DNA from 2 places in the Pectobacterium sp. A5351 genome. Region 1 is predicted to be linked to the other one. Evidence: predicted binding sites of a transcription regulator. Region 1 holds the regulator's gene; the other holds the start of a gene.
What was found. Region 1 encodes PurR, which represses purine synthesis genes. Its sites were predicted from a motif close to CANGCAAACGTTTGCNTG; they were not measured.
Positions count from the first base shown of each region.

Region 2: purM (phosphoribosylformylglycinamidine cyclo-ligase) is a predicted target of PurR. The motif match lies at 2,189-2,206, and genes of this name have one in related genera.

Region 1 covers NZ_CP116477.1:1,910,357-1,914,055, forward strand. Annotated here, with positions in the region: gene O1Q74_RS09095 (riboflavin synthase subunit alpha) at 1-429, shown strand, start outside; partial or broken gene O1Q74_RS09100 (cyclopropane-fatty-acyl-phospholipid synthase) at 627-949, opposite strand; gene purR (HTH-type transcriptional repressor PurR) at 1,155-2,180, opposite strand; gene cydH (cytochrome bd-I oxidase subunit CydH) at 2,558-2,647, shown strand; gene O1Q74_RS09115 (C40 family peptidase) at 2,722-3,573, opposite strand.
Region 2 covers NZ_CP116477.1:3,086,091-3,089,789, forward strand. Annotated here, with positions in the region: gene uraA (uracil permease) at 1-1,134, opposite strand, end outside; gene upp (uracil phosphoribosyltransferase) at 1,339-1,965, opposite strand; gene purM (phosphoribosylformylglycinamidine cyclo-ligase) at 2,303-3,340, shown strand; gene purN (phosphoribosylglycinamide formyltransferase) at 3,340-3,699, shown strand, end outside.

The sequences.
Region 1 (3,699 bases):
TTAACGAATCTGGGCGATATTCATGAAGGCGATGTCGTGAATATTGAGCGTGCCGCAAAATTCGGTGACGAGATCGGTGGACACGTCATGTCGGGTCACATCATGTGTACGGCGGAAGTGGTGAAGATTCAGGTTTCAGAGAATAACCATCAGATTTGGTTCCGTCTGGCAGATGAAGCGCTGATGAAATATGTGCTGCATAAAGGTTTCGTCGGGATTGATGGTATCAGCCTGACGGTAGGGGAAGTGACTCGCGGGCGCTTCTGCGTGTATTTAATTCCCGAAACGTTGAACCGTACTACGCTGGGGCAGAAACGTCTGGGGCATCGCATCAATATTGAAATCGATCCGCAGACACAGGCCGTAGTGGATACGGTTGAGCGCGTGTTGGCCAGCAAGCAGGCAAGCGACCTAAGCAAAGAAGAGTAATTTCTGCGTTATCTGTTCTTGTAAACCGGACGAACAGCCTCGTCCGGTTTTTTCTTTTCTGTCAGCGTGGAACGCGTAATCCTCCGTCGACCCCATCCAGACTGAACACCACTTGCCAGAGCTGGAGGGTTCTTGATCGGAAGGCTCCGGCACAAAGGTTAAGGTAGTAGCTGAACATCCGGCGGGAACGGACAGGGAGCACGTCTACGGGATTGCGGATTCATGATACGGGAGAGGGCGACCCGTGTGAGATCGTGCAGACGGCGGGGCAGTTTCGCCTCCAACCTCGCGAGCAGGACACGATGGGAAAAGATATCCAGTCGTTCACATTCCCACCACCCGTCCATGTAGCTTTCTCCCAGTCCCAGCGATCCTTCACGCAGAACACGCTTAAAAAAGCCGGGATGGGTTACGCGGATGTCAAAAGAACGGGGCCGTTGATGGTGATATCTGCTACATCCAACATGTTCTGCACGATGTGGAACCAGGGCGCGCATTCTTCTGTATAAGGTAACCCCATCATGTCTCCTTAACTTTTTACGTGTAAAAGTATCGTAAAACATACCTGGGCAGCACTTATCGCAGCCGACGTATCGGCTGTCACCAGAGAAAATGAAACGCGGTATTAAATTTAGAACCACTTCAGCCAGCATACAAGAAAATTGGCTGAAGCAGAGAGGAGAACTGGCTGGAATAAAAAAGTTATCTGTATCGTGTCGCCGCGCTTAGCGGCGATAATCGAGGTAAGGGCCGTCTGCCACAGAGCGGCGTTCAATTAACGTCGGATGGACTTCAATGACGTGCGCATCTTCCCGCTTACTGGTAATGCGATCCAGCAACATCGCGAAGGCGGACTGCCCCAGACGCTCTTTCGGCTGATGAATGGTGGTCAGCGCCGGCGTAAAGAAACGCGCGTGGCGCACGTTGTCATAACCGATCACCGAAATATCCTGCGGCACGCGCAGACCCAGTTCGTCTGCCGCGCAGATGGCACCCATCGCCATGATATCGCCACCACAGAATACGGCCGTTGGTCGCTGTTTCTGCGCGAGAATCTGATGCATGGCTTTATAACCGGATTCCGGCTCGAAATCGCCCTGAACTACCCACTCTTCGCGTACGGTGATATCTGCTTCCTTCAACGCTTTTAAAAAGCCGAGGTAGCGCCCGCTGCCGGTGTTGCGTTCCTGAATACCGGGGATGGCACCGATATCCCGATGACCGCGTTCGATCAGGTAGCGGCCTGCCATATAGCCGCCTTCAAAGGCGTTATCGATAATCGTATCGGTAAAATCGCTGTGCATCTGTCCCCAGTCCATCACGACCATCGGGATGCTGCGATAATCTTCCAGCATCGCCAACAACTCAGGTGGATATTCGGCACACATCACCAGGAGACCGTCGACGCGTTTTTGCGCCAGCATGGAGAGATAAGCGCGCTGTTTACCGATGTCGTTATGCGAATTACACAGTACCAGCGTGTAGCCTTTGGCATAGCAGCTATTTTCGACGGCTTCGATGATCTCGGCGAAATAGGGAGCCTCGCTGGATGTGGCCAGCAAACCGATTGATTTAGTGTGATTAACTTTGAGGCTGCGGGCGACGGCGCTGGGCGAATAGTGCAATTCTTTGATTGCCGCCCTGACGGCTGCCTTAGTCTCTTCGGCGACGAAACGTGTTTTATTGATCACGTGCGATACGGTTGTGGTGGAAACACCAGCACGTTTTGCCACATCTTTAATCGTTGCCATCTAAAAATGACTCCTGAACTTACCTGTTACAGACGTAAGTATATTGTTAATCGTTTGCCTACGTTTAAAGTTCTTCTTCTAAGCTAAAAAACAGGATTTCAGAAGGAGAATGCCGAATGTTATACCGAAGGGATCTGGGTTGACGTTTTTCGACCGATACGCAGCGCTTTCATAAACAGCGGATTGTGTCCGATTTATCATGAAAGGGAAAGGGCTAATTTATACTATTAGTGATGCATTGGTCCGAGATTTTTCACTAAAATTATGAAAGAATCGTAATAACCCTATTGTTTGTGGTTTTAACCGCCTGAATGGGTTCGCTGTAAAGGGCAGTTTCCTCTTTCAGATAAAATTTGTTCGTTAATAAGGAGTGATTTATGGATACCGATCTGAAGATGTCTTTGCTGACAACGCTTGGCGCATTGGCGATGATCATTGTGTTCAGTTTTGTTGCGGTGCTGAACTAACCGAACGATGTCTCTGTGTGGTTTTCGGTATTCAGACACGTTTATATTGCATAAAACGTGTCTGAATCTGTTTCTCAACGAATGGTCTGCGGTGTTACCACGCGACGCGCGCCAACGTAGTGCTCCTGCCAATAATCTTCATTCAGCTTGCTGATACGAATATCTGAACCGGTACGAGGCGACTGGATAAATTTTCCTTCTCCCAGATAAACCCCGACGTGATCGGCTGCGCCGCGATTATTGATGCGGAAGAAGACCAGATCGCCACTTTCTAGTTCGCTCTTTTTAATCGGAGCGGCATCACGCAGGTGATACATTTCGTTAGCCGTGCGTGGAATCTGGATCTTAACGACATCTTTGTACGCGTAATAGACCAGTCCGCTACAGTCGAATCCGGTAAAGGGGGATGAGCCGCCCCAGTGGTAAGGCTTGCCTATCTGGCTCATCAACTTATTCATTGCTGTCGTTTTGGCATGCTGATAACGCTTTTTATGCGCCGCGCTCAGCGCCATGCCTTTTTCAGTAGGGGCCGGATTTTTCTCCGTTTTTCCCTTGATCGCCGTTTTCTTCAGCCCGCTTTTGACTCTGGCCTGTGCGGTTGTCTGTTTCTCTTCTTCAGGCTTTAGCTTTTTGAGATTTTTTTTCACTAGCGCGGGTGTGCTGCTTTGCGTCCGTGACGGCTTTTTTTCTGTCGGTTTGTTCGCGCTGCGGGGTTTGGTTTTCGTGTTAGCTACGCTGGGTTCTGGTTTTTTGCTTTTGATCGGTGTCGGTGATTTCGCATTACCTTTTGTTTGACGGCTTTTCTTATTGGTTTCTTCAACAGTGTTTTTCTTTGGCGCAGAATGCGGAGTATGCGGCGCAGCCTGAACGACGTTCAGGGACAGATTGCTGAAAAATAATATAAAAAGAGTAATAAATAAGCGCATAATAAAAGTGACCGAACATAATCCTTAACTCGCTCAATCCGCACAGTATTCCTGAAAACGGCGTCATAAAAAAGTGGGCATGACCGCTTTATTCATACAGAATAGTGAAAAAACGTTAATAGTTGT
Region 2 (3,699 bases), 1.2 Mb from region 1:
GCTGACGCCGATGATCAGAATCACGGAAGTCAGGATCAGGTTTTGCGCTTTGTTGTAATCCACTTTGGATTCAATCAGCACGCGAATACCGGACGCCCCGATCACACCGTACAGCAGCAGCGATACGCCGCCCATAACGGGAACCGGTACAGCCTGAATCGCCGCCGCCAGTTTGCCCACGCAGGAAAGCAGGATCGCGAGGATTGCTGCACCGCCGATCACCCAGGTGCTGTACACTTTGGTAATCGCCAGCACGCCGATGTTTTCGCCGTAGGTCGTGTTCGGCGTGGAGCCAAAGAAGCCAGACAGCACGGTAGAAATGCCGTTGGCGAACATGGAGCGGTGCAGCCCCGGTTCACGCATCAGGTCTTTCTTCACGATATTCGCCGTCACCACCAGATGGCCGACATGTTCTGCAATCACCACCAGCGCCGCAGGCAGAATCGCCAGAATGGCAAACCACTCAAAGCGCGGCGTATAGAATGTCGGCATCGCGAACCAGTGAGCTTCACGAATCGGAGTCAAATCCACCACGCCCAGCGCGAACGACAGCGCATAGCCTGCCAGCACCCCAATCAGAATCGGAATGATCGCCAGGAAACCACGAAACAGCACCGATCCCAGAATGGTGATCGCCAGCGTCGCCAGTGAAATCGTCACCGCAGTGGAATCGACAGAAGCGCCATCGGCAGGCAGCAGCCCGGCCATTCCCGCCGCCACACCGGCCAGTTCAAGGCCGATAACCGCAACAATCGCCCCCATCGCCGCAGGAGGGAACAGCACATTCAGCCAGCCAGTCCCGGCTTTTTTAACAATCAGCGCCACCAGACAGAACAACACGCCGCACATAATGAAACCACCCAGCGCGACTTCGTATCCCAGCGGCAGCAACAATAAAACCGGAGAAATGAACGCGAAGCTCGATCCCAGATAGGCCGGGATTTTTCCCTTACAAATAAATAAATACAGCAGCGTACCGACACCGTTGAATAACAGTACGGTTGCCGGATTGATCTTGAACAGAATGGGTACCAGAACGGTAGCGCCAAACATCGCAAACAGATGCTGGAAACTCAACGGGATGGTTTGTAACAAGGGCGGTCGTTCACTTACCCCGATGGCGCGACGAGTCATCTTCAATATCCTCTGTAGTGTTGTTATTTATGTGTCTTCTTATGGCAGCCAGACTTACCCCGCCCCACCGCAGTGATGAAGCAGGAGAATGTTGGCTACTGATGTAATAAAAAACCGACTATGGTCTAACACAGGCAGTGGAGAACCATAGGAAATACTTAGGTTCCCGCCAAAAAAAAGCCGACTAATAAGTCGGCTTACCTGTTATTTCGTACCAAATATTTTATCGCCCGCATCGCCCAGGCCCGGCATGATGTAACCCTGCTCGTTGAGGCCTTTATCGATGGATGCCGTGTAAAGCTCGATATCCGGGTGAGCTTTTTCCAGTGCGGCAATCCCTTCTGGCGCCGCGACCAACACCAGCACCTTAATGCTGTGGCAGCCTGCTTTTTTCAGCAGATCGATCGTCGCGATCATTGAGCCGCCGGTCGCCAGCATGGGGTCAACCACCAGCGCCATGCGCTCTTCGATATTGGACACCAGCTTCTGGAAATAAGGAACAGGCTCCAGCGTTTCTTCATCACGGTAGATGCCGACAACGCTGATGCGCGCGCTAGGGACATTTTCCAGCACGCCTTCCATCATCCCCAACCCTGCACGCAGAATCGGTACGACGGTAATTTTCTTGCCTTTGATCTGATCGACTTCAACCGGACCGCACCAGCCATCAATGGTGACCTTCTCAGTGACCAGATCGGCGGTGGCTTCATAAGTCAGCAAACTTCCCACTTCGGAAGCCAGCTCACGAAAACGCTTCGTGCTAATATCGTTCTCTCGCATCAAACCCAGTTTGTGTTTGACGAGTGGGTGTTTCACCTCGACGATCTTCATCTTTATCTCCCCATCGGCTAGTGGACGGACAAAAACGCCAAGCGCGTTTTTAAACACCGCTTGCGGCGGCCCGCAGGGCGGCGGGCACAAGAGCCCGTCGTAAAAAAAATCGCGGGATTATACCGCCTTTTTTGCTTAGCACCATACGATTAAGCCTGATCCAGATCAACCGAGAAGAGAAATTGTTGCCGTTAACGAAAAATAGCCCGCCGATGACTCATCACTCGCAAACGATTGCCTACACTGTTAGAATTATCGCGCACTATTTTTACCACAGTATGTTTTCTCAATACCGTGTTTTCTGAATACGACCCGTAACCTTCGTGGGGACTCAGCAGTGACCGACAAAACCTCTCTCAGCTATAAAGACGCAGGCGTGGATATCGATGCGGGTAATGCATTGGTAGACCGTATCAAAGGTGTAGTGAAACAGACTCGTCGCCCGGAAGTTATGGGTGGATTGGGTGGTTTCGGTGCCTTGTGCGCCTTACCGCAAAAATACCGCGAACCGATTCTGGTTTCCGGCACTGACGGAGTCGGCACCAAACTGCGCCTGGCGATGGATCTGAAACGCCACGATACCATTGGTATCGATCTGGTTGCGATGTGCGTGAACGATCTGGTGGTTCAGGGTGCTGAGCCGCTGTTCTTCCTCGACTATTACGCTACGGGCAAACTGGATGTCGATACCGCTGCCAGCGTCATTACCGGTATCGCAGAAGGCTGTAAACAATCAGGCTGTGCGCTGGTCGGTGGCGAAACCGCCGAAATGCCGGGCATGTACCACGGCGAAGACTACGACGTGGCTGGCTTCTGCGTCGGTGTGGTAGAAAAATCAGAAATCATCGACGGCAGCAAAGTCCAGAACGGTGATGTTCTGGTGGCCCTCGCGTCCAGCGGCCCACACTCAAATGGCTATTCTCTGGTACGCAAAGTGCTTGAAGTCAGCAAAACCGATCCAGAGCAGTTCGAGCTGAAAGGCAAACCGCTGGCCGACCACCTGCTGGCACCGACCAAAATCTACGTGAAATCAATCCTGTCCCTGATTGAGAAAGTGGACGTTCATGCGATTTCTCACCTGACCGGCGGCGGCTTCTGGGAAAATATCCCACGCGTTCTGCCAGAAGGTATGCAGGCAACTATCGACGAATCCAGCTGGCAATGGCCTGCGGTGTTCAACTGGCTGCAACAGGCTGGGAATGTCAGCCGCCATGAAATGTATCGTACTTTTAACTGCGGTGTTGGTATGATCATCGCACTGCCAGCCGAACAGGCAGACGAGGCCGTTGCATTACTCAACAGCAGCGGCGAAAACGCATGGAAAATCGGCGTCATTACTCAAACCGATGCCGGAGACGCAGTGGTTATTAACTGATGAAAAACATCGTTGTGCTGATTTCAGGTCATGGAAGTAACTTACAGGCGTTGATTGACGCCTGTAAGAACGGACGCCTCAAAGGAAAGATCGCTGCCGTATTCAGTAATAATGCGGAGGCGTACGGGCTAGAACGCGCACAGAATGCGGATATTCCTACGTGCGTCCTGAACCCTGAAGACTTTGCCGACCGTGCTGCATTTGATGCGGCACTGGCAAACGACATTGAGCAATATGAGCCGGCGTTGGTGATCTTAGCAGGCTACATGCGGATTCTTAGCCCAGAATTTGTTGCCCAGTTTGCTGGCAAAATGCTGAACATTCACCCTTCTCTGCTACCTAAGTATCCCGGTTTGCAT